2 regions of the Kribbella sp. NPDC051718 genome follow, and region 1 is predicted to be linked to the other one. Evidence: riboswitches for the same ligand, from Rfam matches in the RefSeq annotation. Region 1 holds a riboswitch; the other holds the start of a gene.

The links. A riboswitch is a leader RNA that binds a small molecule or an ion and turns the genes downstream of it on or off. The one in region 1 is predicted to bind S-adenosylmethionine.
Region 2: linked by a shared signal. The riboswitch ahead of AB0M15_RS14865 (aminotransferase class V-fold PLP-dependent enzyme) and the one ahead of thrC (threonine synthase) in region 1 are both predicted to bind S-adenosylmethionine.

The regions. Positions count from the first base shown of each region.
Region 1 covers NZ_JBFAYZ010000004.1:552,317-567,878, forward strand. The annotation lists gene AB0M15_RS18175 (sugar ABC transporter permease) at 1-818, shown strand, start outside; gene AB0M15_RS18180 (carbohydrate ABC transporter permease) at 818-1,633, shown strand; gene AB0M15_RS18185 (LLM class flavin-dependent oxidoreductase) at 1,639-2,622, opposite strand; gene AB0M15_RS18190 (enolase C-terminal domain-like protein) at 2,703-3,821, shown strand; gene AB0M15_RS18195 (dihydrodipicolinate synthase family protein) at 3,821-4,765, shown strand; gene AB0M15_RS18200 (amidohydrolase family protein) at 4,740-5,483, opposite strand; gene AB0M15_RS18205 (hypothetical protein) at 5,483-6,217, opposite strand; gene AB0M15_RS18210 (DegT/DnrJ/EryC1/StrS family aminotransferase) at 6,210-7,385, opposite strand; gene AB0M15_RS18215 (helix-turn-helix domain-containing protein) at 7,546-8,775, shown strand; gene AB0M15_RS18220 (zinc-dependent alcohol dehydrogenase family protein) at 8,791-9,819, opposite strand; gene argG (argininosuccinate synthase) at 9,879-11,333, shown strand; gene AB0M15_RS18230 (ubiquitin-like small modifier protein 1) at 11,428-11,703, opposite strand; gene thrC (threonine synthase) at 11,700-12,968, opposite strand; SAM riboswitch class I at 12,983-13,123, opposite strand; gene AB0M15_RS18240 (glycoside hydrolase family 16 protein) at 13,259-14,116, shown strand; gene AB0M15_RS18245 (GntR family transcriptional regulator) at 14,129-14,911, shown strand; gene AB0M15_RS18250 (cation:proton antiporter) at 14,834-15,562, opposite strand, start outside.
Region 2 covers NZ_JBFAYZ010000003.1:695,568-711,129, reverse strand. The annotation lists gene AB0M15_RS14920 (ATP-dependent helicase) at 1-3,137, shown strand, start outside; gene AB0M15_RS14915 (DNA-formamidopyrimidine glycosylase family protein) at 3,141-3,926, shown strand; gene AB0M15_RS14910 (DUF4262 domain-containing protein) at 4,019-4,438, shown strand; gene AB0M15_RS14905 (helix-turn-helix transcriptional regulator) at 4,459-4,749, opposite strand; gene AB0M15_RS14900 (CinA family protein) at 4,913-5,413, opposite strand; gene pgsA (CDP-diacylglycerol--glycerol-3-phosphate 3-phosphatidyltransferase) at 5,410-6,033, opposite strand; gene rimO (30S ribosomal protein S12 methylthiotransferase RimO) at 6,030-7,595, opposite strand; gene AB0M15_RS14885 (RodZ domain-containing protein) at 7,779-8,540, opposite strand; gene AB0M15_RS14880 (hypothetical protein) at 8,636-9,208, opposite strand; gene AB0M15_RS14875 (DNA translocase FtsK 4TM domain-containing protein) at 9,212-11,860, opposite strand; gene AB0M15_RS14870 (DinB family protein) at 11,971-12,546, opposite strand; SAM riboswitch class IV at 12,710-12,824, shown strand; gene AB0M15_RS14865 (aminotransferase class V-fold PLP-dependent enzyme) at 12,841-14,205, shown strand; gene AB0M15_RS14860 (alpha/beta hydrolase fold domain-containing protein) at 14,308-15,562, opposite strand, start outside.

The DNA.
Region 1 (15,562 bases):
CGATGCTGGTGCTGTTCGTGGTCTTCCGGTTCGTACCGGTGGTCGGCGCGTTCCTGTTGTCGCTGACCGACTACCGGCTCAACGGTCAGTGGTCTTTCATTGCCTTTGACAACTACTCCCGGCTGTTCGGTGACCAGCTCTTCCGCGACAGCCTGCTGGTCACCGTCACCTACGCGCTGATCTTCGTGCCGCTGACCGTCCTGGTCTCGCTCGGTACCGCGCTGCTGCTGCACCAGGTGGTCTGGAGCCGCGGCTTCTTCCGGGGCGTCTTCTTCCTCCCGTACGTGACCAGCATCGTGCTCGCGGCGGTGCTCTGGAAATGGATCTACAACGTCGAGGACGGCCTGCTCAACGGCGCCCTAGGGCTGCTCTCACTCGGCCCGTACGACTTCCTCGGCAACTCATCGTCGGTACTGCCGTCGATCGCGGTGACGTCGGCCTGGAAAGGCTTCGGTTACTCGATGCTGATCCTGCTGGCCGGGTTGCAGGCGGTACCGCAGTCCTACCTGGAGGCGGCGACGATCGACGGCGCCGGTCGCTGGCAGCGGTTCCGCTACATCATGCTGCCGCAGTTGCGGCCGATCCTGTTCTTCGTGCTGGTGATCGAGACGATCGGCGCGTTCCAGGTCTTCGACGCGATGTACGTGATGACGGCCGGCGGGCCGGTCCGCTCCAGCTACTCGCTCGTGTACTTCCTGTACGACTCGGGCTTCAAGTTCTTCGACTTCGGTTACGCGAGCGCGATCGGGCTGGTGCTGTTCTTGATCGTGCTGGTGGTCTCGCTGATCCAGCGTCGCTTCGTCGGGAGGGACGACTGATGCTTGTGCGACCAGCCCGGCTGACCCTGCCGACTTTGCTTGCGTTGACCGCGATCGTGACGATCGTGCCGTTCGCCGCGATGGTGCTGGTCGCCTTCGCGCCGCCGAGCGGCCAGACCTTCCCGGGCGCGCTCGATCCCTCGCGCTGGACCTGGCAGAACTTCTCCAACGTACTGTCCAGCTCGGACATCCCACGCTGGACGATCAACTCGCTGGTCTACTCGCTCGTCTCGGTGCTCTTCATCCTGCTGTTCGCGGCGATGGCCGGGTACGCCTTCGCGAAGAAGCGTTTCCCCGGGCGCGAGCTGCTGTTCTGGGCCTTCCTGGCGACGCTGATGGTGCCGTTCCAGGCGACCCTGATCCCGTCGTACATCCTGGTCGCGAAGCTCGGCTGGGTGGACGGGTACTGGGGTCTGATCGTGCCGACGCTGGCCAACTCGCAGGCCGTCTTCCTGATGCGCCAGTTCATCAGCCAGCTGCCGGACGAACTGTTCGAGGCGGCCGAGCTCGACGGCGCGTCGGAGTGGCGGACGTTCACCATGATCGTGCTGCCGCTGGTCCGGCCGGCGCTGGCGACGCTCGGCATCTTCGTCTTCCTCTGGCACTGGAACGACTTCCTCTGGCCGCTGGTGATCGGCCAGTCGGCGAACATGCAGACGCTGACGGTCGGCCTGGCCAGCCTGCAGACCGAGGCCGTCCCGATCAACCAGGTGATGGCCGGCGCGACCATCACCGTCGTCCCGAGCCTGCTCGTCTTCGGCCTGCTGCAGCGCTATCTGACCGACAGCATCGCGATGTCAGGGTTGAAGGCCTGATCGGTCTAGAGGTTCCCGAAGGCCTCGATCGCCTTCAGGGCATCGGCTTGCGGCATTCCCGGCGGTTGGATCCGGAGGATGATGCCGTCGGCACCCAACTCCTCGTAGTGCTGGATCCGTTCGGCACACTCCGCCGGTGAGCCGATGATGCTGCGGTCGACGATGTCGTCCCAGCCCTGGGTGTAGCGCGAGGCGTCGGCCGAGGTGCGCTTCCAGCCGGTGTAAGCGTCGTACAGGTCCCGCAGCGGCTCCTCCAGCGTCTGCCGTGCTTCCTGCGTCGTCGGCGCCGCAAACCCTTCCCTGCAAAGGATCACCTCGGCACCGAGAGTGCCTTCGCCGCGTTCGTACGACCGGTACTCCGCGATCTTGCCGGGCAGGTCGGCGTCCAGCTCGTTGAACGACGTGGTCCAGCCGTCGCACATCCGGGCGGTGCGTTCGAGCATCGCCGAGACGCGGCCGCCGTTCCAGATCCGCGGACGTGGGTTCTGCACCGGCTTCGGCGACAGGAACGCTTCCTGGATGCTGGTGAACTTGCCGTCGTACGTCACCTCGTCCTCGGTCCACAACCGGGTCAGGATCTCGAGGCACTCCTCGAACCGCGCGACGCGTTCGGCCTGCGTCACGCCGTACAGGGCGAACTCCTCCGGCCGGTAGCCGAGCACGAATCCCGCGGTCAGCCGCCCGCCCGACAGTACGTCGAGATGCGCGAGCGCCTCGCCCAGTACGACCGGCTGGTACAGCGGCGCGACGATGCCGGCCGTCGCGATGCCGATCCGATCGGTCTTGGCGGCCAACCAGGTCGCGGAGGTGAGGATCTCGTGATAGCCAGGGCGGTGCAGGTGGCGTTCGCCGAGCACCACCCATGCGAAGCCGGCCTGCTCGGCCAGCCGGGCCTGCTCGACGCCGTCCTCGAGGGAGGGTCGATCCGCCTCGTCGCCGTACAGGTTCAGATAGAGGCCCAGCCGCATGGATGCCGCCTTTCCGTCCATTGACATCAACCGTGTCAGCTACTTACGGTCTTGACCGTAAGTCATTTTCTTACATGGCGCGACCTTAGGAGCCCAGACTTATGAGTGTTGCATCGCAGCCCATCGGTCTGCCGGCCGCCGCGGCCGCCGGCTCCATCGCGCAGATCCGTACACGCGTGGTGCGCGCTGCCTATCGGCGGCCGTTCCGGATCAGCAGCGGGGTCAGCAACGAGCTGGTCAGCTTGGTGGTGGAGGTCGAGACCACCGACGGCGTCGTCGGCATCGGGGAGACGTCGCCGATGACCGCATACACCGGGGAGACGCTCGCAGGCGTCCGTACTGCGATCGAAGAGCACCTCGCGCCGGCCCTGGTCGGCCACGACCCACTCGACCGGGCCGGTGCCCATCTGCTGATGGATTCCGCACTGCGCGGCCAGCATGTGGCCAAGTCGGGGCTGGACATCGCGCTGTTCGACTTGGCCGGCGTCTTGAGCGGGTGGCCGGTGCATGTGCTGCTTGGCGGCAGCATCCGCTCCCGGGTGGAGACTGCCTGGGTTGTCGGGCTCGGCACGTTGGACGAGATGGCGGCGGAGGCTGCGGAGTACGCGGAGCGCGGGTTCCGGCACCTGAAGGTCAAGGGCGGTGAGGACCCGGTACGGGACCTCGAACTGGTCCGGGCGGTCCTTGCTGCCCTTCCACCCGGCGCGGAGCTGTGTCTGGATGCCAATGAGGGGTATGACGCGGGTACTGCGCTGCCGGTGCTCTCCAAGATGGCCGCTGCGGGTTTGGCGCTGGTGGAGCAGCCGCTGCCTCGGTGGGACCTGGTCGGCCTGGTGCGGCTCAGAGAGCGGCTTGACCTGCGGCTGATGGTCGACGAGAGCATGCAGTCGCTGCAGGACGCGCTGGAGATCGTGCGGCGGGGTGCTGCGGACGTACTGAACATCAAGATCCTCAAGGTGGGTGGGCTGCATCGGGCGCTGCAGATCGCTCATCTGGCCGAGGCGGCCGGGCTGGCGGTCAAGGTGGGGTCGATGCCGGAGTTGGGGGTGGCGACGCTGGCCGCAGTGCACCTCGCGGCCGCTGTGCCGGGTGCTACCGTCCCGGCCGACCTGGTCGGACCGCTGCTCGTCCGTGAGGAGCCGCTGGCTCCCAAGACCTTCAGCGACGTCAACGGCTGGGTGGAAGTGCCTACTCGACCCGGACTGGGGCATGACCTCTGATGCACGCACTGGTTGATCAACTCCGCGGCACACTGCTCCCGGCTGTCGTCACACCGATGAGCGCTGACGGTGTGGTGGCGTACGACGCGCTGTCTGCCTATGCGGCCGCCATCGCGGCAGGGCCGATCGGTGGGGTGGCGGTGTGGGCTCACACCGGGCGGGGGCTCTACCTGAGTGAGGCGGATCGCGGGAAGGTTCTGGCGACCTGGCGGGCCGCTACTACGGCTCCGTTGGTCGCAGGGGTCGGCGTGCCACGCAGTGCAGGGGTTGTGGGGCTGCGGGAGGCGGAGGACGCCACTGTCGGGATGGCCGTGACCGCAGCGGGCTTCGGGGCCGATGCGGTCATGGTCTATCCGTTGGCTGCCTATGGGGACTTGCCTGATGGAGAGGCGGCGGCGGTACGGCTGCATCAGCGGGTCGCTGCTGAGAGTGGGTTGCCGCTGGTCGGCTTCTACCTGCATGGGGAGGCTGGTGGGTATCCGTACCCACCTTCGCTGATCAAGGAGCTGTTGTCGCTTCCGGAGATGCTCGGGGTGAAGACGGCGACGCTCGACCGGGCCGTTGACTGCCAGGACGCGATCTGGGCGGGGCGTAGTACGGGGAAGTTGTTGATCACGGGCGAGGATCGGATGTACGGGCCGTCGATGATGTGGGGCGCCGATACCGCGTTGGTGGGCATCGCTGCGGCTCAGGTGGAGCTTTCAGCCGCCGTACTGCGTGCGTGGACGGCCGGGGACTCGTCAGGCTTCTTGCTTGCGTCGGAGCGGCTTGACCGCTTCGCCGCCGCCACCTTCTACGCTCCGATCGAGGGCTATGTCCAGCGCATGCTGTGGGCCGCGGTCTGGGAAGGGCTCATCCCGGAGGAAGCCGCGTACGACCCCTACGGCCCCGTGCTGCCGCGCTCGGAGCGCGACCTCGTCATCCATTGTCTGCAAGGCCTTTGAACAGTCGCAGCGCATTACCCGACAGCACCTTCCGAAGCTCTGACTCAGTGAATCCCGCGTCCCGGATCACGCCGAGCGAGACACAGGGATCGATCAAGGTCGAGTCCGTCCCGAACAAGAACTGTTCCATCGGTACGCCGACGCTGCGCGCGAACGCGATCCGCCCGGCGTCCGTCACCGTCCGGCAATGCTCGAGATAAATCCGGTCGCACTCGACGGCAGCCCTCGCCGCCTCCCGCCAAGCGTCCCCTCCCGCATGCCCCGCGATCACCGTGAGATTCGGCCTGGTGGCCAACATCCCCGGCAGCAACGCGACATCCGTCCCCCAGGTATGCAGCAGCAACGGCACGCCGACCTCATTCAGCATGTCGAACGCGTCCGCCATCAGCGGCGACCCGATCCCCACGCCCGGATAAGTCGTATGGATCTTCGCCCCGACAAACCGTCCCGTGCTCAGACAGTCCTTCAGATCCTCCGCACTACGCTCCAGCCGATTCGCGTTGACCACCGCATACCCATGAAGCCGCGGCTGTTCTTGCAGCACCTCGGCGAGCTTCGCATTCCCCGCCACCGCGTCGTACACCACCGCCTCGGCACCCGACACGATCTGCCGCTCGATCCCGTACCGATCCATCAGTTCGAGATTGAGCGCCACATCCCCCACGTCCATATGAAACGGCCACGGCCCCCAATGCCCATGCACGTCGATGATCCGCATCAGACCAGCTCCTGAATGTTGCCGCCAGCAATCAAAGCCCGATCGCCCGCACTGATCCGCGCATACCTCAACCGCAACGTCTGAGGCGAGATGTCCATGAACGGCGTCCTCGACCCAAACACCAAATGCCTCGCGCCGACGCTCTCCACCACCCGCTCGATCCCATCCGGACTGGACAACATCCGCGTAGTCGCCTTGAACCCGGGCTCCTGCTTCGCCATCAACACGAAGTCGCCGAGCAGATAGACATGCAGGTCCAGGAAGATCACATCCGCCCCACGCCCCGCCAACACCGCCCCGAACTTCCGCGGATCCCCATCCTGCAAAATCACCAAACCCCGCTCAACCGCCTCACCCACGACGTACTTGTACGCCGGAGTCTCCCCCTGCACCCCTTGCAGCCCGGTAAACAACCGCAGAAACTTGACGCCCTCGCCCACCAACCCGTCCAACTGCTCCGCCGCCGTCACCGCATCCCGCAGATCCACAGTGCCCACGGGGATGAGGCCGTCCTCCGAGTCCAGCGCGGAGAGGGTTTCGGTGTTGCCGGCTTGGTCGGAGAAGAGGGCGCCTCGGGTGGAGAGGGTCAGGGCGGTCTGGATGTGGTGGTGGGCCAGGTGGGACTTGAGGGCGGGCAGGTCCATGTCGGTCGGGTGGCTGGGCCAGGGGCCGAAGAGGACGTCTACGTCGTACTGGATGTGCTCCTCGGGCGATGGGGTGAGCCAGTCAGCCATCGGGGTGCACCTTCCGGATCGCGCGGGTGATGTCGTCTACGTCAGCTTCCGTGTAGGCCTCGTTCCAGGGCAAGACGATGAGCGTCTGGTTGATCATGCGTTCGGCATTCGGGCACAGGCCGGTCGGATAGTCCCTGCCCTCCAACGGGTAGCGGGAGGTTCCGTAGATCGGGCCGGTAAAGACCGGGTTCGCGTAGAGGGTGCGGTCCAGGTAGCCGGCCGAGGCAGGTACACCTTCAGCGGTCAGCGCATCGGCCCACACTCGATTGCCTTCAGCAACGACCAGCGGGAGAAGCCAGAAGGCGTGTCCTGCCAGTGAAGGCAGTGTGATGCCGGAGAGCCCGTCGAGTGCGGTCACCAGCTGCTCGGCGGATTCGCGGCGGCGTTTCACGACGTCGGCGACCTTGGCCAGTTGGGCTCGGGCGACGGCGGCGACCAGTTCTGTCATCCGGTAGTTGAGGCCGAGCATCAGGTGCACCCGGCCGCCTGAGCGGTCCCAGCCCTTGTCCATGAAGAGCCGCATCCGGGTCGCCAGCTCAGCAGAAGCGGTGATTGCCAGCCCGCCATCCCCGGCGGTGATGTGCTTGTACTGCTGCAGGCTGAAGCACGCGATGTCGCCGAAGGTCCCCAGCAGCTCACCGCCGGCCGTCGTCCCGAGCCACGCCTGCGCGCAGTCCTCGATCAGCAGCAACCCATGGCGGTCAGCGATCGACCGCAGCGCCACCACGTCAGCAGCCCCGCCGAACAGATGCACCACGACGATCGCCCGCGTGCGCGGCGTGATGGCTGCCTCGACGGCCGCCGGGTCCAGGTTGCCCGTCACCGGGTCCACATCCGCGAAGACCGGTACGCCGTTCTGCGCGAGGATCGGCGCGACAGTCCCGAAATCGGAGATCGGCGTCGTGATGACCTCGTCCCCCGGGTCGAATCCGGCGGCCGCGACGGCGAGGTGCAACGCCGCAGTACCGGAACTGCAGGCGACCGCTTCCCGCCCGTAGAGGTCAGCCATCTCCGCTTCGAGCGCCCGGGCCTCGCCGCCGAATGTGCTGCACAGCACAGCCGAGTCGAGCACCCTGAGCACCGCCGCGCGCTCCTCCGCGCCGATGGTCCGGCCGGCCGGTTCGAGCACTCCGGGGAGCGGCGTACGGCGTACTGGGTCATCGGTCATGAGCACCTCTCCCAGTCTGCGGTAATTTAGGCCCTGACCGAAAGGTAGGAGACGGCGTCAGATGGCGTCAAGTTGCCTCACATCGCGCAAACAGTGCGCTATTGTGCCGATTTGAGGGCCGGACCTGAATCGAAATCGGCCTCCTGAGGAGCGCAGCGCAGTGATCAGCGTCGGGATCATCGGCCCGGAGGACCTGGTCCAGCGTGTCCTCGCCGTCGGTACCGCCAACCACCCGGCCACCCTCGTCCCGCTGCCGTACCGGCACGAGACCGAGGCCGTCCAGCTGGTCGAGCAGGTCCACGAGCAGGTCGACGCGATCCTCTTCACCGGCGTCGTGCCGTTCACGATCGCCACCGAGGCCGGCGTCATCGACCGGCCGGCGATGTACGTCTCGTACGACGGCGCCACCCTGCTGCGCGCGCTCGTCGAGCTGCTGCGGCTCGGCCACGACGTCACCCGGCTGTCGATCGACACCCTGCGCCGCAGCGAGGTGTTCGAGACGCTGATCGAGGCGAAACTGCCGACCGATGACATCCACGTACTTCCGTACCGGGCCGGCCTCACGTCCGGCGACATCGTCGCCTTCCACCGCAACGCGCGCGACCAGCACGAGACGAAGATCGCGATCAGCTGCCTCGGCTCGGCCTTCCACCTGCTCGAGAACGAGATGCCGTCGGTGCGGCTCGCCCCCTCGCGGTACTCGATCCAGTCGACCCTGCAGGCGCTTGTCCTCACCACCACCGGCCAGCACGTCGGCGACGCCCAGGTCGCGCTCGGCATCATCGAGCTGCCCGAGCCCGACGAGGCGCTCGCCCGCGACCTCATCACCCTCGGCGGCAGCCTCGCCGTACTACCCGACGGCCGGAACCTGGTAGTCACCACCCGCGGCCTCCTGGAGCAGGCGACCGAAGAGTTCAGCCGCATGCCCCTACTGGACGCACTAGCCGCCCGTCACGCGACCGCCCGAGTCGGCTTCGGAGTAGGCCGTACTGCCGCCGAGGCCGAGGCACTAGCCCGCCGAGCCGTCAGCCGAGCCGCCTCCATGGGCCCTGTCGCCGGTGTCGTCTCCATGTCCGACGACGTAGAGATAGTCATCGAGCCTTCCAGCGACCAGGACCAGCCGGCCCCCGACCGCGCCCCCGAGTCGCTCCCTCTGCTGGCCCGCCGGGTAGGCCTGAACACCCAGACCCTCTCCCGCATGCGCGAGTTGGTAGCCACCCTCCCCGAAGGCCTGACCACGCAAGACGTCGCAGAACACCTAGCAGTCCAACTCCGCACAGCCCGACGAGTCCTCAAACGCCTGGAACGAGCCGGCCTGGCCGACCCCATCGGCAGCCAACAACACGGCCGAACCGGCCGCCCACCCACCGTCTACCTGATCCGCCTCTAGCCCACTCGACGGTTGCTACGGCCAGGGGTTGATGACGGTTACGCCAGCTGGGGTGCCGTTGGTTAGGGCAGCTAGGGCTTCGGGGGTTTCATCGAGGGTGATCGTGCGGGTGATCAGCTTGTCGGGGGCGAGGTCGCCGGAGGCGACGAGCCCGAGCATCTCCGGGTAGGCGTGCGCCGGCATCCCGTGGCTCCCCAACCACTCCAGCTCCTGCCCGATCAACCGCCCCACATCCAGCTGAACCCCACCCGGCAACAGACCCACCTGCACGTGCCGCCCTCGCGGCCGCAAGGCGGTCAAGGCCGACTGAACGATGGCAGCCGAACCGAGAGCGTCCATCGTCACCTGCGCCCCACCATCAGTTAAGTCCAACAACTCCGGTACGACGTCAGCCGACGACAGCACCACCTCGGCAGCACCGTAGGAGCGGGCCAGCTCCAACGCCGCGGGATTCGTATCGACGGCGATCACCCGGGCACCCAAGGCGGCGGCGATCATCACCGCCGACAACCCAACCCCGCCGCAGCCGAAGACCACCACGTTCTCGCCGGCAACCACCCGCCCGACCTGCCGCACAGCGCGGAACGACGTGGCGAAGCGGCACCCCAGCCCAGCCGCGGTCCCGAAGTCCAACGCGTCCGGCAGCCGCACCAAATTGACCGCGGCGAACGGCAGAGCGACGTACTCGGCAAAAGAACCCCAATAGTGGAAACCCGGCTGCAACTGCCGAAGGCACACCTGCTGATTCCCCGCCAGACACTGCTCACAAGTCCCACAAGCGCAGATGAACGGCGACGTCACCCGCTCCCCGACCGCCCACCCCGAGACGCCGGATCCAACCGCAGCGATCGTCCCCGCCAGCTCATGCCCTGGCACATGCGGCAGCACGATGTCCGGGTCGTGACCCTGCCACCCATGCCAGTCACTCCGGCACAACCCGGTCGCCTCCACCTTCAACACCACCCCACCCGGCTCGGCGACAGGCGGAGCGACCTCCTCGACCACGGGCGGTACGCCGTACTGGCGGATCACAACAGCGCGCATGCCGGTCATCCTATCCAGCCGGTTTGCATGATCATGCAGACCAATGCATACTTATTCTCATGTCCAAGGTCATCACGTCTCTGCCCGTCGGCGAACGGGTCGGCATCGCCTTCTCCGGAGGGCTCGACACGTCGGTCGCGGTCGCGTGGATGCGCGACAAGGGCGCGGTCCCCTGCACCTACACCGCCGACATCGGGCAGTACGACGAGCCCGACATCGACTCGGTCCCCGGCCGCGCCGGCGAGTACGGCGCTGAGATCGCCCGCCTGGTCGACTGCCGCGCCGCCCTGGTCGAAGAGGGCCTGGCCGCGCTGACCTGCGGCGCGTTCCACATCCGCACCGGCGGCCGGGCATACTTCAACACCACCCCGCTCGGCCGGGCGGTGACCGGCACGCTGCTGGTCCGGGCGATGCTCGAGGACGACGTGCAGATCTGGGGCGACGGCTCGACGTACAAGGGCAACGACATCGAGCGCTTCTACCGGTACGGTCTGCTGACCAACCCGAAGCTGCGGATCTACAAGCCGTGGCTGGATGCCGCCTTCGTCACCGAGCTCGGTGGCCGCAAGGAGATGAGCGAGTGGCTGGTCGCCCACGACCTGCCGTACCGGGACAGCACCGAGAAGGCGTACTCCACCGACGCCAACATCTGGGGCGCGACCCACGAGGCGAAGACGCTCGAGCACCTGGACACCGGGATCGAGACGGTCGAGCCGATCATGGGCGTGAAGTTCTGGGATCCCGAGGTGGAGATCGCCACCGAGGACGTCTCGATCGGGTTCGTCCAGGGCCGGCCGGTGACGATCAACGGCAAGGAGTTCGGCTCGGCGGTCGATCTGGTGCTGGAGGCCAACGCGATCGGCGGCCGGCACGGACTCGGGATGTCCGACCAGATCGAGAACCGGATCATCGAGGCCAAGAGCCGGGGCATCTACGAGGCACCCGGGATGGCGTTGCTGCACGCGGCGTACGAGCGGCTGGTGAACGCGATCCACAACGAGGACACCGTCGCGGCGTACCACAACGAGGGCCGCAAGCTCGGCCGGCTGATGTACGAGGGTCGCTGGCTGGACCCGCAGGCGCTGATGATCCGGGAATCGCTGCAGCGCTGGGTCGGCTCGGCGATCACCGGTGAGGTCACCCTGCGGCTGCGGCGGGGCGAGGACTACTCGATCATCGACACCACCGGCCCGGCGTTCAGCTACCACCCGGACAAGCTGTCGATGGAGCGGACCGAGGACTCGGCGTTCGGCCCGGTCGACCGGATCGGCCAGCTGACCATGCGGAACCTGGACATCGCCGACTCCCGCGCCAAGCTCGAGCAGTACGCCGGCCTGGGCCTGATCGGTACTGCCCACGCCCAGCTCCTGGGCGCCGAGACCAACCAGCTCGGCGAGACCACCCTGATCGGCGAGATGACCACCGGCGGCGCCGACGCGATCGCCTCCCGCGGCGAGCCCAACCCCGACGACGCCCTCCTCGACAGCGCCGCCATGGAGTCCGGCACCGACTGACGAGTTTGTCGCGACCTTGAACACCAAACGGGGACCTTGAACAAGTTATTACCTGTTCAAGGTCCCCGCTTGGTGTACGAGGTCGCCAGTTGTGTCAGCCGCCGGCGACGGCGGGGATGATCGAGACTTGGCCGCCGTTCTTGATGGCCGTTTGGAGGCCCTCGGAGAAGCGGACGTCGTCGTTGTCGACGTAGATGTTGACGAAGCGGCGGAGTTCACCGGACTCGTCGAGCACCCGGCCCTTGATGCCCGGGTATGACGAATCGAGCGACTCGAGCACCTCGCTCAGCGTCGCCCCCTCGACGGAGACCTCGGAGGCACCCTGGGTGTAGGGGCGCAGGATGGTCGGGACACGGACGCTGACACTCACTGCAGACCCGCCTTCACGAAGGCGTCGTACGACGCGGGGATGGTGACCTTCGGGCCGACCCGGTCGGCCACGGCGTCGAGCGTCTTGAGCCCGTCGCCGGAGTTGATGATGACGGTCTCGGCGTCGGGGTCGATCTGCCCCGTCTCGATCAGCTTCTTCAGCGTCGCGACGGTCACCCCGCCCGCGGTCTCGGTGAAGATGCCCTCGGTCCGGGCCAGCAGCTGGATGCCCTGGATGACCTCTTCGTCGCTGACGTCCTCGATCACCCCGCCGGTCCGCCGGGCCACGTCGAGCACGTACGGTCCGTCGGCCGGGTTGCCGATCGCCAGCGACTTCGCGATGGTGTCCGGCTTGACCGGCTTCACCACGTCATGGCCGTCGCGGAACGCCTGTGCGACGGGCGAGCACCCGGTCGCCTGGGCGCCGTAGATCTTGTAGTCGGTCGCGTCGACCAGACCCAGCTTGCCGAGCTCGGTGAAGCCCTTGTCGATCTTGGTCAGCTGCGAACCGGACGCGACCGGGATCACCACCTGCTGCGGGATCCGCCAGCCGAGCTGCTCGGCGATCTCGAAGGCCAGCGTCTTGGAGCCCTCGGAGTAGTACGGGCGGACGTTGACGTTGACGAACGCCCAGCCCTCCTCCTCACCGGCGATCTCGGAGGCGAGCTTGTTCACGTCGTCGTAGTTGCCCTCGACGGCCACCAGGGTGCCGCCGTACACGGCGGTGGTGATGATCTTGGGGCGCTCGAGGTCCTGCGGGATGAACACGACCGAGCGGATGCCGGCCCGGGCGGCGGCCGCGGCGACGGCGTTGGCCAGGTTGCCGGTCGAGGGGCAGGCGAAGACCTTCATGCCGAGCTCACGGGTGGCGCTCAGGGCGGAGGCGACGACCCGGTCCTTGAACGAGTGCGTCGGGTTGCCCGAGTCGTCCTTCACCCAGAGCTTGCGCAGGCCGAGCTCGCGGGCGAGGTTGCCGGCGTCGATCAGCCGGGTGTAGCCGGGCTCGGTGTTCGGGAAGCTGGCCACGTCGACGGGGACGGGCAGCAGCGGCTGGTACCGCCAGATGTTCTTGGGTCCGGCTTCGATCTGCTCACGCGTGATGGTCGGGAACTCGTACCCGACCTCCAGCGGACCGAAGCACTCCATACAGGCGTAGAACGGGCCGAGCTCGGATTTGGCGCCGCACGCGCGACAGCTCAGATGGGTTCCGTTGCCGAAGGCACCTTCACGGATGGTGTGGGTGGTGGCGGCGGTACTCAGGCTCATGACGGAGTTTTCCCTCCTCATCTTCCCCGCACCGGATCTCGGCACAGGACGGATTTGGCACCGTTCCGCCGCCGGCGCCTCGGATCGAGTGCGCTGAACGGGGAGGGTTGCCGGGACTTCAACGGGCCGTTTCCCTCAGTCCCTCTGGATGAGCACTGCCGAGATTACCCAATCGGGTCCATATTCTGTCTTCCGTTCCCACCATGCGAGACGGCTGATCTCACCCTGATATTTGACCACTTCTTGACCAGTGTGACATCGTGGCGGCACCGACCACACCAGGAGGTGTCATGAGACGAGCCCGCCCCACGGCCGCGCTGATCGCTGCCGTCGTCGCCTCAGCAGCACTGACCAGCGCGTCCGCCGCGGCCCAGCACAAGCCCGAGTACGTCCGCCCGCTGGCGATCAGCTGGCAGGACGAGTTCAACCAGGCAGCCGGTACGAAGCCCAGCGCGGCCCGCTGGAACTTCGAGCTCGGCGGCGAACCCAACTGGGGCAACGAGGAGTGGCAGTACTACACGAACCGCCGCGAGAACGCGTCCACCGACGGCGCCGGCAACCTCGTCATCAGCGCCCGCCGGGAGAAGCTGGCCGGGATGGAGAACTGCCAGTTCGGCCCCTGCGACGTGACGTCGGCGCGGATCACCACCAAGGACAAGTTCGCCCAGGCGTATGGCCGGTTCGAGGCCCGGATCAAGACGCCGGCCGGGCAGGGCCTGTGGCCGGCGTTCTGGATGATGGGCAGTGACATCGACGAGGTCGACTGGCCGGGCAACGGCGAGATCGACATCATGGAGATCATCGGCAAGGAGCCCGGCACGCTTTACGGCACCGTGCACGGACCGGGGTACCACTCGGAGAACGGCCCGGGTGGCCAGACCTCCTTGCCTGCTGGGCAGAAGTGGTCCGACGCCTTCCACGTCTACAGCGTCGAATGGGCACCTGGTCAGGTCGTCTGGAAGGTCGACGGACGGCAGTACCTGCGGATCACCCCGGCCGATCTCCCGCCCGGCAAGAAGTGGGTCTTCGACCACGAGTTCTACCTACTGCTCAACCTGGCCGTCGGCGGGGTGTGGCCGGGTCCGCCGGACTCCGCGACACCGTTCCCGGCCAAGATGCTGGTCGATTACGTACGCGTCTACAGCTAGCGTTCTGGGTCTGTGACTGCCAGTTTGCGGAAGCGCGATCGTGCGCGTGAACACCTGATCGGCCTGATCGAAGCGCGGGCCGTCGGTCAGGCGATCCCGTCGGAGCGCCAGCTGTCCGCCGAGCTCGGGATCTCCCGGCCGACCCTGCGGGCGGTTGTCGACGACCTGATCCGCGATGGCTGGCTGGTCCGCGAGCACGGCCGTGGCATGTTCGTCGGCAGCCCCAAGATCGTCCAGGAGATCGTCGGCGGCCCTAGCTCGCGTGGGGCCGCCTATCCGTTGGCTCCCGGGACTTGGACCAGTCGAGTGCTCGACCATGCGGTCATCCCGGCCGGCATGACGCTCGGCAGCCGGTTGCGGGTTACGGCCGGTACGCCGGTACTACGGATCGCCCGCCAGCGGTTCGTCGACGGGGAGCCGATCTCGGTGGAGACGATCCATGTGCTCGACTCGCTGGTGCCGGGGATCGATCTCGGTGCGATCGAGACTGGGTCGTTCTATGGGTTGTTGAGGGACCGGTACGGCGTAGTACCGACCGATGCCGAGCAGGTGCATGAGGCTGCAGCGGCGGACGCTGCTGAGGCCGCGCTGCTCGGGGTGGCTCTTGGCGCCCCTGTGCTCGTGCTTGAGCGGGTGGCGCGGGATCAGGACGGGCGGATCTTCGAGTTCACGCGAGCGGTTTATCGCGGCGACCGGTACCGCGTCACCACGCAGCTGTCACTGAGCTCGGTCGCGGCGGAGGTCGAGCATGCGCATGAGTGGGGTGGCGGCGACACCGTGGACGACGACGCTTAGCACCACGGTGAAGCCGACGGTTGCCCAGAGCCACGGCAGGTCGGTGCTGAAGTCGGCGCCAGCGTAGGCCAGGTAGAACACCGACCCGACGCCTCGTACGCCGAACGCTGCCGCGACCCAGCGTTCGGACCGGCGCATCGGCGTCTTGGCGAGGGACAGCCAGGCGGTGAGCGGACGTAGTACCAGGACAAGCAGTAGGCCGATTGCTGCGCCGGCCCAGGTCAGTGGCTTGAGCAGGCCGCCGGTGATCGCTACGCCGACCAGCAGCAGGACGCCCCAGGTGAGGATGTGTTCGAGCTGCTCGATGAACCCGTGCAGCTCCTCGTGGAAGTCGTGGCTGCGCTCGGCGGCCCTCAGCGTCAGGGCGGCAACGAAGACGGCGATGAATCCGTAGCCGTGCAGTACCTGGGCGAGACCGTAGACGCCGAGTGTCATCGCCAACGCCAGCACCGGCTCGCGGGAATCGGCCAACCGGAAGGTGCGCGACGGCGCCGAGAACGCCATCTTGCCGAGCAACCAGCCTGCTCCGGCTCCGATGGCGACCCCGATCACGGTCTTGCCGATCAGGTCCCAAGCGAACCACTCCAGCGCCCAGTTGCCGACCGCACCCTTCGTCGCCGCGAACACTGCGGCGTAGATGAACGGAAACGC
Region 2 (15,562 bases), on a different contig from region 1:
GGGTCAGCGGCGAGATCTCCGGGCGGCCCGGTGCGCAACGCCTCGCCGTGACCAGCGGCGGCACGATCCCGGACCGCGGGCTGTTCGGCGTGTTCCTGGTCGGCGAGTCGACCAACCACCGCGTCGGCGAGCTCGACGAGGAGATGGTCTACGAGTCGAGGGTCGGCGACGTCTTCACACTGGGAGCGTCGAGCTGGCGGATCGAGGACATCACCCACGATCGGGTGCTCGTCTCCCCCGCTCCGGGGCAACCGGGGCGACTGCCGTTCTGGAAGGGCGACGCGGTCGGTCGCCCGGCAGAGCTCGGGGCCGCGACTGGTGCCTTCGTCCGGACGATGGCCGCGCTGCCGCCAGCGAAGGCGGTCAAGCGAGCGCGCGACGCCGGCCTCGACGAGTACGCGGCAAACAACCTGGTCGCCTATCTCGGTGAGCAACGCGAAGCGACCAGCCGGGTGCCCGACGACATCACGATCCTGGTCGAGCGGTTCCGGGACGAGTTGGGCGATTGGCGGGTCTGCATCCATTCGCCGTACGGGGGTCAGGTCCACGGTCCTTGGGCCTTGGCGATCGCTGCTCGGCTCCGCGAGCGATATGGCATGGACGCGCAGTCGGTCTCCGGTGACGACGGGATCGTGCTGCGTCTGCCGGAGACGGACGAGCCACCGCCGGGTGCCGACCTGGTGCTCTTCGACGCGGCCGAGATCGAGGATCTGGTCACTGCGGAAGTGGGTGGCTCTGCGCTGTTCGCGGCCCGCTTCCGTGAGTGTGCGGCGCGGGCGTTGCTGCTCCCCCGGCGCAACCCCGGCAAGCGATCACCTCTGTGGCAGCAACGGCAGAAGTCGGCTCAGTTGTTGAGTGTGGCCAGCAAGTACGGCTCGTTCCCGATCGTGCTGGAGACACTGCGTGAGGTGCTGCAGGACGTCTACGACCTGGACGCTTTGAAGGACCTGCTGACCGGTATCAGCGAGCGGCGGATCTCCGTGGTCGAGGTGGAGACGCCCGAGGCATCGCCGTTCGCGAAGTCGCTGCTGTTCGGGTACGTGGGCGCGTTCATGTACGAGGGCGACACTCCGCTCGCCGAGAAGCGCGCCGCGGCTCTGGCCCTCGACCAAAGCCTGCTGTCCGAGCTGCTCGGCCGCACGGAGCTGCGCGAGCTACTCGATGCCGAGGTCGTACTGCGCACCGAGGCCGAGCTGCAACGCCTCGCCGAGGATCGCCGTGCTCGCGACGGCGAAGGGCTCTTCGACGTACTGCGCCTGATCGGGCCGCTGTCGCTGTCCGAGGCGTCCCAACGATGCGTCGACGGCTCAGACGCCGAAGCCTGGCTGACCGAGCTCGCCGCCGCCCGCCGGGTGGTCCGGGTGCGGATCGCGGGCGAGCATCGATGGGCCGTGGTGGAGGACGTCGCGCGGTTGCGGGATGCGCTCGGCGTTCCGCTGCCGCCTGGAATCGCGGAGGCTCATGCCGAGTCGGTCGCCGATCCGATGGGCGACCTGGTGTCGCGCTATGCCCGCACCCACGGGCCTTTCCGCGCCATCGATCTGGCGACACATTTCGGTATCGGCGTGGCGGTCGTGTCCGACACCTTGCGCCGGCTCGCAGCGGCCGGGCGGGTGGTCGAGGGCGAGTTCCTGCCCGGTGGGATCGCGATGGAGTGGTGTGACAGCGAGGTTCTGCGGCTGCTCAGGCGCCGGTCGCTCGCGGCGCTGCGCAAGGAGGTCGAGCCGGTCGACCCGTCCGCGCTCGCGCGATTCCTGCCTGCCTGGCAAGGGATCACGAGCAGTCGCGGCCGGGGGTACGACGTGCTGCTCGGTGCTGTTGAGCAGTTGGCGGGCTGTGCGGTTCCTGCGTCGGCGTTGGAGTCGATCGTGCTGCCGTCGCGAGTGCCGGGGTATCAGCCGTCGATGCTGGACGAGCTGACGGCGACTGGTGAGGTGGTGTGGGCGGGGTCCGGCTCACTGCCTGGTACTGACGGTTGGGTCTCGTTGCACCTCGCGGACAACTGCGATCTGACGCTGCCAGATCCGGATCCATCGTTCGAGATCGGGGAGACCCATCAGGCCGTGCTGGATGCGTTGGCCGGCGGGGGCGCGTTCTTCTTCCGGCAACTGAGCGACGTCGTCGGCGCGACGGCTGGGGTGGTCGACGACGAGACAATGGTCGGCATCTTGTGGGATCTCGTCTGGGCCGGGCATCTGACCAACGACACCCTGGCACCGGTCCGGTCACTGGTCGGCGGCGGGCGAGGCACTCATCGCACCCGCCGCACTACACCTCGCGCGCGACCTGGACGTCCCTTGAGGCCGGGGCGTCCGGCGATGCCTGCGCGGAGCGGTCCGCCGACAGCAGGCGGGCGCTGGTCGCTTCTGCCTGAGCGCAATGAGGATGCGACCAGGCGAGCTCATGCGGCGGCGGAGACGTTGCTGGATCGCTACGGGATCGTCACGCGCGGCTCGGTCATCACCGAGCGGACACCGGGTGGGTTCGCGGCGGTTTACAAGGTGCTGAGCGCGTTCGAGGAGTCCGGGCGGTGTCGGCGTGGGTACTTCGTCGCAGGGCTGGGAGCGGCGCAGTTCGCATTGCCGGGGGCAGTCGACCGGTTGCGGGCAATGGCCGAGTTGCCGACCGGAGGGTTGGCGTCAGGTGGGTTGGCGGCGGGCGGGTTGGCGGCTGGTGGGATGGGGTCTGGCGGGTTGGTGGCTGGTGGACCTGGGGGGTCGGTGGGTCGGCGGTCGGCGGCGGGCAGTCGGGCGAAGGACGAGCCGGCGGCGCGTGCCGTAGTACTGGCTGCTTCTGATCCGGCCAATCCTTATGGCGCGGCTCTGCCTTGGCCCGAGCGGGAGAACGCCGGTGGGCATCGACCAGGGCGGAAGGCCGGCGCGCTCGTGATGCTCGTCGACGGGCGGCTGATCGTGTACGTCGAGCGTGGCGGACGGACCGTGCTGAGCTTCACGGAGGATCCGGAGCTGTTGCAACCGGCGGTCGATGCGCTGGCGCTGGCGATCAGGGATGGGCATCTGGGCAAGCTGAGTGTGGAGACTGCCGATGGCGAGCAGGTTCGGCATACGGCATTCGGTGATGCGCTGGCCAAGGCCGGGTTCCACGCGACTCCGCGCGGTCTGCGGCTCCGGGCCTGAGCCATGCCTGAGGGAGACACCGTCTGGCGCGCATGCAAGCGACTCGATCAGGCGCTGGGTGGGCACGAGCTGACGGAGACGGACTTCCGGGTGCCGACGCTGGCCACGACGGACCTCAGCGGACGGACCATGCTCGAAGTCGTTGCGAAGGGCAAGCACCTGCTGATGCGGCTGTCCGGCGGCCTGACTGTCCACAGTCACTTCCGGATGGACGGCAGCTGGCATCTGTACCGGCCGGGCGAGTCCTGGAAAGGCGGCCCGGATTACCAGGTGCGCGCTGTCCTGAGGACTGCTGACTGGATTGCGGTGGGGTATCGGCTGCCCGTGCTGGATTTGGTCGCCACCGAGCAGGAAGACACCGTGGTGGGCCACCTGGGGCCAGATCTGCTGTCGCCTGACTTCGATCGAGAGCTGGCGCTGGCCAACCTCGCTGCTGATCCGGATCGCACGATCAGCGAGGCGCTGCTGGATCAGCGGAACCTGGCCGGGATCGGCAACTTCTATCGGACTGAAGTCTGCTTCCTGCTCGGCCTTCATCCGTGGCGAACGGCGGGGTCGGTCGACCTGGCGGCGACGGTGGATCTCAGCCGCCGGCTGATGAAGGCGAACCTCCGGCATGCGGCCCAGGTGACGACAGGCGTCGATCGCCCCGGCCAGCGGTCCTATGTGTTCGAGCGGCCCGGCAAGCCGTGTCGACGGTGCCGGACGACGATCCGGACGGCGCCGATCGGCGAGCCGCCCCGGGAGCGGGTCAGCTACTGGTGCCCCACCTGCCAGCCCGAGCCCTGAAATCCGCCTGTGGATGAACCGCTGATCCGGCGGACAACCGGATACCTTCCCTGACGAGTCGAACATTTGTTCGAGTCCGAGAGGAGAACTTCATGTGCGACATCTGCGGCGGCATCACGAATCCGGAGTACGAGCAGCGACTGCGGAGCAACATCCGCAAGTACGGCTGGACGGTGCAGTTCATCGAGGGTGCGGACAATCGGAATTCTGCCTACGCCTACACCCTCGGGATGAGCCTGCACGGGCACCCGGAGTTCGTCACCTTCAACTGCCATCCGGGCTTCGTCGCGGGCGAGTTCCAGCCGCTCGCGGAAGCGGTGTTGTCCGGGCGTCGCTTCGACGAAGGCGACGACGTCAGCGATCTTCTGCAGCCGCGACTGCTTCGAGTGCCGGACTCGACGACACACCTCTACACGGCGAACACGATGTTCAGGCAGCCTGGAGAGCCACCGATCGAGGCACTACAGCTGGTCTGGCCGACCAGGACGCCATGGTTGGAGAGCGGACGATGAACGTCCGCGAGCTGCCGGGGTCAGGCAGCGGAGGCGACGACCTCGGGCTCGATGGCCGGATGGGCCAGCACCAGAGCCTCTTCGCGGGCCAAGTCCTCGCTCACCTCGGCGAAGACCGTCGACAGCGGCACTTCCAGTGCCATGCAGATGGCCGCGAGCAACTCGCTCGACGCCTCTTTCTGACCACGCTCGACCTCGGACAGGTAGCCCAGGCTCACCCGAGCATCAGCGGACACCTCGCGCAGAGTGCGCCCCTGGCGCAGCCGCTTGCGCCGCAGGACGTCGCCCAGGAGGCCACGAACCAGCACCATGAGGTTTCTCCCTTCCGCCTGTCGGACCGAACCTACTCGCACCGTAGCTCGACCGTGGGGACCAACGGTACCCGTTGCCGGGTCACTACTCCTCGCAATGTCCAGCTTCGGTGCGCCGTGCCAGTCTGCCCTACCTGTTCCCATGGTGGTCTCAACACCCCGATCAAGCCAGTTCTTCCGCCACCAACTCGGCGGCGAGTTCGAGAACGGCCCGCACACTCCCCTGTCGGACAGCTGTCCGGTCGCCGCTCAAAGCCAGCTTCCGGACCAGTACTGTGCCCGGTCCCGCGGCCGCCACGTAGACGGTGCCGGCCTCGATGCCCGCTTGTGGGTCTGGGCCGGCCACACCGGTCGTGGCTAGCCCGTAGGTGGCCCCGAGGCGCTCCCGCACACCCGTCGCCAGGGCAGCGGCCGTGTCCGGGTGAACCGGGCCTACATCGGCCAGCAGCTCCGTTGGGACACCGGCCAGGGTGGCCTTCAGATCGGTCGCATAGACGACGACTCCGCCTCGATAGACCGCTGACACGCCTGGCACGTCAGTCAGTGCGGCCCCGACCAGGCCGCCGGTCAGCGACTCCGCGGTCGCGAGGGTCTCCCCACGCTGCTTCAACCGCGCAACCAGCCCCAGCAACACCTCCTGGGAGTCGGATTGGTTCGCGGTCACGGGAGGGGGCGCTTCGCGGCGGCTCGGAGGCGGAGGCCGCGGCCGACATAGTCGAGACCGGTGACGATCGTGACGATGACGGCGGCGGCCATGAAGACGATCGCGGTCCAGTGCACGACGGCGACCGAGTGCCAGGGAAGGAGGTAGAGACCGAGGGCGATCGCCTGCAGCACCGTCTTCAGCTTGCCGCCGCGGCTGGCCGGCATCACGCCGTGCCGGATCACCCAGAATCGGAGGGCTGTGACACCCCATTCGCGAACCATCACGACGATGGTGACCCACCAGGGCAGGTCGCCGAGGATCGAGAGGCCGATGAACGCTGCCCCGGTGAGCGCCTTGTCGGCAATCGGGTCGGCGATCTTGCCGAAGTTGGTGACCATGTTCCACCGGCGCGCGATGTCACCGTCGAACCGGTCGGTGACGATCGCGACCACGAAGGCGGCGGTGGCGAGCAGCCGGTTGCCGTCGCTCGCGCCGGCGTCGCGGAGCAACAACCAGACGAACAGCGGGACCAGGACGAGCCGGAGGACGGTCAGCGCGTTCGCCACATTCCAGGCGCTGGGCGCGCTGAGCTGGCCGGCGGCCGCGCGCGGCACCGGGTTCGTCGGCGGGATCGTCACGCGGTCAGGTTAGCTGCCGGAACGCCCTCTCGGGTGCGTACCTGCGCGCCGAAGGCGGCGATCAGGTCGACGCCTTCGGTCCCGACCACCTCAGCGGTGACCAGATCGCCGATCGCGAGGTCAGCCGGGAAACCGGTGAGCGTCGTCGAGCCGTCGACCTCGGGGCCTTGGTGGGCGGCGCGACCCTCGGCGGTGTCGCCGTCGATCGACTCGACCAGGATCTCGACGGTCTCGCCGATCCGGGCCTCGGCGCGGGCCGAGGTCAGGTCCTCGGCGAGCCGGGTGACGCGGTCCAGGCGGGCCGCGATCGTGTCCTCGTCGAGCTTGCCGTCGTACGTCTCCGCCTCGGTGCCGTCCTCGTCCGAGTAGCCGAACACCCCGATCGCGTCGAGACCGGCGCGGGAAAGGAAGTCGCAGAGAATGTCCACGTCCTCCTCGGTCTCCCCCGGGAAGCCGACGATCACGTTGCTCCGGATTCCGGCCGTCGGCGCCTGCGCGCGGACCTGGGCGATCAGCTCGAGGAAGCGCTCGGAGTCGCCGAAGCGACGCATCCGGCGCAGCAGCGGGCCGGACGCGTGCTGGAAGGAGAGGTCGAAGTACGGGACGACGCCAGGGGTCGAGGCCATCGCCGTGATCAGGGTCGGGCGCATCTCGGCGGGCTGGAGGTACGAGACGCGGACGCGGGTCAGGCCTGGCACCTCGGCGATCTCGGCGACCAGGGTCTCGAGCAGGCGGAGGTCACCGAGGTCCTTGCCGTACGAGGTCGAGTTCTCGGAGACGAGGAAGACCTCGCGCACACCGTTCTCGGCGAGCCAGTGCGCTTCACCGAGCACCTCGGTCGGACGACGGGAGACGAAGGCGCCACGGAAGGCGGGGATCGCACAGAACGCGCACCGACGGTCGCAGCCGGACGCCAACTTCAACGGAGCCATCGGACCACCGTCCAGCCGGCGCCGGACGATCCGCGGACCACTGGCGGGAGCCGAGGCCAGGTCCGGAGCGTCGATAGTCAGCTCAGCTGGCTCGGAGGCCTTGACGGTACGTCCCTTGAGACCCTGCTCGCGCTGAGCCTGCACCTCAGCGGCAACATCACCGTGGCCGGGGACTGCTACGCCGTGGGTGTTGGCGCGGTCGGCGGGGGCCAGTGGGAGGAGCTTGCGGCGGTCGCGGGGGACGTGCGACTGGTGCTTGGTGCCGGCGAGGATCGAGCGGAGCTTGTCGGAGATGTCCGCGTAGTCGTCGAAGCCGAGGACGGCGTCGGTCTCCGGGAGTGCCTCGGCCAGTTGTTCGCCGTAGCGCTCGGCCAGGCAGCCGACGGCGACGACGGCTTGCGTGCGGCCGGACTCCTTGTAGTCGGAGGCGGCGAGCAAGGTGTCGACCGAGTCCTTCTTGGCGGCCTCGACGAAGCCGCAGGTGTTGACCACCACGGTGTCGGCCTCGGCAGCATCCTCGACGAGCCGGAAACCACCGGCTTCGAGCCGGCCGGCCAGCTCCTCGGAGTCGACGTCATTACGAGCACAGCCCAGCGTGACCAGGGCGACGGTGGTGGGAGTCGTAGTCATCACCCACGAGTATGACCCCTCCCCCGACCCCACCGAAATCAACACCACCCACCCCCGACCCCACACAGCCACTACATCCCTGGAGAGCAGGCCTGGAGGCCCCGGAGGGGCTGGAGCCGGAGCGGCTGCGGCCCGGAGCCGCCGGAACCCGGCGTGGCTGGGGGCTCTGGGTGCCTGCGGTGGTTAGTCGTTGGGGGTGGCTATCTTGCCGGTGGGGAGGATGGTGAAGCGTTTGGCGGGTGGGGTGACTTTTGTGTTGTTGATGTAGACGGTGATGTTGCCGCCGCTTTCGAGGGTTACTCGGATTTCGCCGGCGTAGTTGATGGTTTGGGTGGAGCCGGGGCCGAGGACGCCCTGGAAGAGTTTGAGGCCCTTGGAGTTGCGGATGGTTACGTAGGAACCGTCGCCTCGGGCGGTGAGGGAGAGCTTGGTGCGGAAGGGGGCGGCCGGCTTCTTCGGCGTAACGGGGGTGGTCGGTTTGGCCGAAGGTTTGGTGGTGGGCTTGGGCGCGGGGGTGGTGATGGCGGCGGTCGGAGTGGTCTTGGAGGCGTTGGCCTCTACGTCGCTGGGGAGGGTGAAGAGGCGCATGATGCCCCAGCCCATCAGGCCGACCAGGATCGCGCCCAGGACCAGGCCCCAGCGCGGGCGCGCGGAGTGCAGGGTCGGGCGCTTGTCGCTGGCGCGTTCCTCGCGACGGACGCGGTCCGGCTGCGGGGCCGGGTGCGACTCGTCGAACTTCGCCAGCAGGGCTTCCGGATCTGCCTTCACCACGCGGGCGATCGCCCGGATGTGACCGCGGGCGTAGAAATTACCGCCACAGCGGGAGAAGTCGTCGGCCTCCATGGCGGCGAGCAGCCCGGATCTGATCCGGGTCGACGTACTCAGCTGCTCGATCGTCATGTCGGCCCGTTCGCGGGCCGCCGTGAGCTCGCTGCCGATGCTCACGCCCCACCACCTCTCTCCACCGTCTACGAAGTTGGCTGCCAGTGCGCCGACGTCACAACAGTCAACGCCCTGGGCTCGACGGGGTCACGCAAGGCTCAGACTTGTTCCCTGACCGGACACCTGGTGTCCGCCAGCATGTGCAGAGCCTGTACCACTTCCCCGTTGGACGGCTTGGCCGTCAACCCGAACGGTACCGCGAGTGAGGTGCCGGTCAGTCGCCGGTTGGCATCGGTGACCCTGCGAGTCGCGGCCGGCATCTCGCTGAGCACCGGTCCGGGGTCGAGCAGGTGCACCGCGATCCGGCCGTCGTCGAGCAGGTGCCGCCGCTTCAGCACGGTGACCTCCTCGATCTCCTCCCACCGGGTGCCGATCCATTCGTTGCGGATCCGCAGCCGGATACCGACCTCGTCGGCGACCAGCATCGCGCCGACGGTCAGTGCCCGGGCGCAGATCACCGCGAGCACGCCGAAGGCAGCCGCGGCGATCCAGCGCAGTACGCCGGTAGGGCTCGTCGACCCCGACGTCGCGAAACCGATCGCGACCAGGCCGGCCCCGACGGCCAGTGCGCCGTGCACCTTCTGAGAGGCCTTGACGGTGAACTCGTGGGTGGCTTGGTCGATGTCGACAGCGTGCTGCTCAGACCGGGGCATCGCGGTATGGGCGGTCACGGGTCACTCTCCTCGCAATGTGGCGACGAAGTCCTCTAGGTCGTCCGGTTTCACCAGTACGTCGCGGGCCTTCGATCCCTCGCTCGGCCCGACCACACCCCGGCTCTCCAGGATGTCCATCAGCCGGCCCGCCTTGGCGAAACCGACCCGGAGCTTACGTTGCAGCATCGACGTCGAGCCGAACTGGGTGGACACGATCAGCTCGGCCGCCTGGACGACCAGGTCGAGGTCGTCGCCGATCTCGTCGTCGAGGTCCTTGCTCGGACCGGTCGGCGCGATCAAATCCTCGCGGTACGTCGGCTGCAGCTGCTCCTTGCAGTGCTCGACGACCGCGCGGATCTCGTTCTCGGTGACCCAGGCGCCCTGGATCCGCATCGGCTTGCTCGCGCCCATCGGCAGGAACAGGCCGTCACCCTGGCCGACCAGCTTCTCCGCGCCGGGCTGGTCCAGGATGACCCGGCTGTCGGCCAGCGACGAGGTCGCGAAGGCCAGCCGGGACGGCACGTTCGCCTTGATCAGACCGGTCACCACGTCGACGGACGGACGCTGGGTGGCCAGCACCAGGTGGATACCGGCGGCCCGGGCGAGCTGGGTGATCCGGACGATCGAGTCCTCGACGTCGCGCGGCGCGACCATCATCAGGTCGGCGAGCTCGTCGACGATCACCAGCAGGTACGGGTACGGCGTGAGGACGCGCTCGCTGCCCGGCGGCGGCTTGATCTTGCCGCCGCGGACCGCCTTGTTGAAGTCGTCGACGTGCCGGAACCCGAAGGCCGCCAGGTCGTCGTAGCGCATGTCCATCTCGCGGACGACCCACTGCAGCGCCTCGGCCGCCTTCTTGGCGCTGGTGATGATCGGCGTGATCAGGTGCGGAATGCCCTCGTAGTTGTTCAGCTCGACCCGCTTGGGGTCGACCAGCACCATCCGGACCTCGTCCGGCGTCGACCGCATCAGCACCGAGGTGATCAGCGAGTTGACGAACGACGACTTACCCGAGCCGGTCGCACCCGCGACCAGCAGGTGCGGCATCTTCGCCATGTTGGCGACGACGAAGCCGCCCTCGACGTCCTTGCCGAGCCCGGCGATCATCGGGTGGTGGTCGTTGCGCGCGGTCGCGGACCGGATCACGTCGCCGAGGCTGACGATCTCCTTGTCCACGTTCGGGATCTCGATGCCGATCGCGGACTTGCCCGGGATCGGCGACAGGATCCGGACGTCGGCCGAGGCGACGGCGTACGCGATGTTCTTGGACAGCGCGGTGACCTTCTCGACCTTGACCGCGGAGCCGAGCTCGACCTCGTACCGGGTGACTGTCGGGCCACGGGTGTAGCCGGTCACCTGAGCGTCGATGCCGAACTGGTCGAACACCTCGGTCAGCTTGCCGACCACCGCGTCCGACGCCTTCGTCCGGGCCTTGTGGACCGAGCCGGGCTTGAGGATCTGGCCGTCGGGCAGCGTGTAGGTGATGTCGCCGGAGAGGCTGAGCTGCTCGACCCGCTGTGGCAAGGGCGTGTGCGGCGGCGGCTCGGGAGCCGGTTCGGGCTCCAGGTCCTTCTTGGAGCCGGCCTTCATCGCACCCGCGACTGCACCGTAGATCGGCGGCGCACCGGCCGCGGCTGCGGCGGCGCCGTCCGCGTCGACGTCGTACGGCTCTTCGTCCGGATCGATCGGCGCCTTCTTGCGGCCGCGCTTGTTGATCTCGCGGCCTTCGAGCACCGGCGAGTCGTACGGCTTGACGGTCGGCTCGCCGTCCTCGTCCAGGGCCGCCTTCGCGCGCCGCTCCTTGCGAGTCAGGCGGACGGTGTCGTCGGCGGCCGCAGCCACCGAGGGCGCGTCGGCCGGGAGTTCAGTACGTCCGAGCAGTACGTCGAACGCGGCCCGGACCCGCAACGGGATCGCGTAAATCGGCGTCCCGGTCACCACCAGGGCACCGAAGATCGAAAGCAGCACGAGCAGCGGCGCCGCGACGTACTGGGTGAGAAGGTCGGACAGGAGCGAGGAGACGACGTACCCGATCGCTCCCCCGGCGTCCTGCAGCCGGCCGTCCGACGGGTTGCCGGGACGCGGCAGGCCGTTGGCGATGTGGACCAGACCCAGCACTCCGAGCGAGACCGCGGTCCAGCCGATCACCTGGCGTCCGGCCGGGCCGTTGCGGTCCGGGTGACGCATGGTGCGCAGGGCGATGAACAGAAGCATCAGCGGTACGGCCCAGCCGAGCATGCCGACGCTGCCGCCGACCGCCACCCGGATGCCCTTGCCGACCGCACCGGGCATGTCCCACCAGATCGCGGCGGCCACTACGAACGCCAGGCCGATCAGGGTGAGGCCGGCGCCGTCGCGGCGATGAGCCGGGTCGAGGTCGCGGGCGCCGTGGCCGATGCCGCGGACCATGCTGCCGAGCAGGTGGGCGATCCCGATCCAGACCTTGACCAGCCCTCTGGCGAGGGCGAGCATGGCGGCCGCGAACGGACCCGCATTGCTCGTTTTGGGCACAGCCGTACGCGCAGCGGTGGAACCACTGCGCTTCGTGCTCTGCCCACGCTTCTGGGCGCCTGACGGACGGGAGCGGCCACCAGCTGCCGAGCGGCCCGATGCGGGGCTGCTGGCTGCCGACTTCCGCGCCCGCGCCGGGGAAGACGTGCGGGTCGCCATATCTAGCAGGCTACCCCGACTACCACTCGAGTCACACGTGTCACACGCCGATCACACCGCCCCATCCGTAGCGTCACAGCCCCACGCGGCCGGGCGTGTCCGCAGGGGCCTCAGGCGCCGGTCACGCCGTCCAGATGTTCGCGCAGGAAGTCGGCGTGGCCGCAGTGGCGGGCGTATTCGCCGATCAGGTGGATGTAGATCATCCGCAGCGACGACACCTCGTCACGGAAGGTGAACTGCTGGTCGAGCGAGTAGCCCTCGGCGGCCTTGTCGGCCAGCGCCCACTCGTCGATCAGGGCCTCGTACTCCGCCTGGGCGCGGCTGGCGTCGATCAGCTCGAAGTCGGCGTCCTTGCCGAGCGCCAGATCGAACACCGGGGCGGCCGGCGCGAGCCGGGAACCGGGGTCGGCGGGAGCGGTGGACGCGGCTCCGGGGACAGCTGGGCCGGCTGAGGCGAAGTGGATGCGGAACCAGATTCGTTCGACCTTGGTCGCGTGCCGGATCAGGCCGAGCAGCGAAAGGTTGGACGGCGGGGACGGGCGGGTGGCCAGTTGCTCGGCGGTCAGGCCGGCGCATTTGTACAGCAGCGTGGTCCGGTAGAAGTTCAGGTAGCCGGCGAGCAACTCCTGCTCGGGCGCGACGAGCGAGCCCTCGGGCCGCTCGACCTCAGGTGCGATCCAGGTCATCCCCAGATCCTCTCCCGGGCGCCGGCGAGCCGGGCCACCGCATTAGCCGCACACGGAAAACATCGATCTCCGCACGCCTGGCGTCTCACGATACGTGCGGGTATCCCAACCAGTGAGATTGGTGCTGGCGCGAAGCACGGATCGTTGGCTACCGTCTTCCGCAGGTCATGAGTGCCAGCGTCAAGCCCCAGCTCGCTGGCCGGCAACCCTCCTCCGCGGTGGGGTGCCCTGGGTGAAGACCGGGCCGTTCGGATACCCCGTTTCGGCAAGTGCGGATCATCCAGGAGCAGAACCATGTCGATCCTCTCCATCCTCGAGCCTGCCAACACCGCCGTGACCACCCGGCCGGCCCTGGCCAAGCTCACCACCGGCACCATCCCCGCCACCGTCGCGAGCGACCTGCTGGTCCCGCTGGCCGACGGCCGCGTGACCGACTACGCGAACTTCGACCACGGGGCGAGCGCGCCGTGTCTGGAGTCGGTGCGAGCGGCGGTCGAGGCCGCACTCCCGTCGTACGCGTCGGTGCACCGCGGCAACGGCTACGCCTCGCGGATCACCACCCAGTGGTACGAGCGGGCCCGCGCCGAGGTGCACGGCTTCGTCGGCGCTCGCGAGGACGACCAGGTGATCTTCACCCGGCAGACCACGGACGCGCTCAACCTGCTGGCCCGCGCCGTACCGGCCGACGCGACCGTGATCGTGTTCGAGTCCGAGCACCACGCGGCCCTCCTCCCCTGGCCCGCCGAGCGCACCACCCGGCTGGCAGCGCCCACGAGCCACACCGCAGCGGTGACCGCAGTTGCCGACGCCCTGCGCGCAGCACCCGAGGGCCCCCGCCTGGTCGTCATCACCGGCGCGTCGAACGTCACCGGCGAGATCTTCCCGATCGCCGAGATCGCCGCCGTCGCCAAGGCGCACGGCGCCCGCGTCTGCCTCGACGCCGCGCAACTCGCACCGCACCGCGTGGTCGACATCCAGGAGCTGGACGTCGACTGGGTCGCGCTCTCCGGCCACAAGCTCTACGCCCCGTACGGCGCCGGCGCGCTGATCGGCCGGGCCGACTGGCTGAACGCGGCCGACCCGTACCTGTACGGCGGTGGCGCGACGGCCGCCGTGACCAGCGACGCGACCGTCTGGAACCAGGGCCCGGCCCGGCACGAGGGCGGCTCCCCCAACGTGATCGGCGCCATCGCACTGGCCGCCGCTTGCGCCGCCATCACCGAGCACCGCGAGGCGATCGAGCAGCACGAGCGCAGCCTGCTCGCCCGGCTCCGCACCGGCCTGGCCCAGATCGCCGGCGTCAACACGTACGACATCTTCGGCGCCGACGCCGACCGCGTGGGCACGGTCTGCTTCACCATCGACGGGGTCAGCTCGACGCTGGTGTCCGCGGCGCTCTCGGCGGAGTACGGGATCGGCGTACGGGACGGGAAGTTCTGTGCCCACCCGCTGGTCGGCCACCTGCTCGCCAACTCGCCCGAGGCGACCGCAGTCCGCGCAAGCCTCGGACTGGGCACCACCCGCGAGCACGTCGACCGCCTCGTCAGCGCGGTCCGCAACCTGGCCACCAACGGCCTGACCACCGAGTACGACGAGACCCCGCACGGCTGTCAGCCCCACGACGACCCCCGCGACCTCGTCGCCCCCAAGATCTGGTGAACCCACCACCTCACCAACAAGCCTGAGCCCACTCCACCGCTCGGTGCAGGGCTGAGACCCAAGGCCTGGTGAGACACGGACCCACAGGTGAGCGGCAAACGCCTAACGGTCCGGCTGGTTGGTCAGCCAGACGGCGATCTGGCTGCGTGATCTGAAGCCGAGTTTGTCCAGGATGTGCACGACATGCGATTCCGCGGTCCGTCTGCTGATCACGAGTCGGAGCGCGATCTCCTTGTTCGTCAGCCCCTGGGCCACCAGCTCGGCTACCTGATACTCCCGGTCGCTCAGCGATCCGGTGCCTGCGGATGCGGGCCGCAGTACCGGTACTGCGGCCTCGCGCCCGACCGCGAACACCATCGCCTCGTCGAATCCGACGCAGGCGGTCACGCCACGCTCGAAGGCGGCCCGGTACCGCTCGTTGCCCAAGGCATCCATCGCGGCTCGCTCACACGCATCATGCGCGTCGGTCATCTGCAGCGAGCCGAGCAACCGCCGACCACCACCCATCGGCCACACCTTGTACGCGACCCCGAGCAACTCCGCAGCCCGCTCGTACCGGCCCATGGCGGCGGTGGTCCAGCAGAGCAGCTCCAGCCACGTCACCGCACCCAGTACGTCGTTGAAGGTATGCGCCAGCCGGACGGCCTCAGTCAGCCCGGCCACAGCGTCGTCGTATGAACCCTGCATCCACTGCCCCAGCGCACACGCGAAGAGAAGCCCACCACGCGCGTACTGCTCGCCACTGTCGTCGCAACGCTCCAGCGCTCGCCGGGCGATCGCCATTCCCTCGGTGACCCGCCCCCGCCAGATCTCCGCCTGGGCAACAGCCGAGTAGAGCTGCAGCAGGAAGCTACTGGACTGCTCCAGCGCCTTCAGCCGTCGGATCGACTCCTGGAAGAGCGGCGCCGCCTTCTCGATCTCACCAGTCAGGAAGTAGTAGGTGCCGAATACGAAGACCGTGTGCGCCAGCACGTCCTCGTCATCGTGCTCACGCCCCCAGGCGTCGGCTTCCGCGGCATAATGAGTAGATGCTCGCGGCCTCGCCCTGCCGGACGTGTGGATGATGGCCGGCGGCAACCCACGCAGTTGGTCCACCCGGGCCTGCAGCGGCGCGGCGTACGGGTTGTGCCTGGTCGCCTCGTCCGGCGCGTAGACGTCCCAGCCGAACTTCATGAAGTCGCGGGACAGGAACCGCCCATCGGCGAAGTCCCGGTACGACTCGGTGTCCAACTCAGCTGAGGTGGCCGGGTAGAGCAGCAGCTGGACCTTGATCGACGGCCCGTCGTGGTCACGCGCGTAGAGCGTCAGCGCCGCACTGAGGTTGCCGCCGACGCTGTTGCCGGCGACAGCGAGCCGC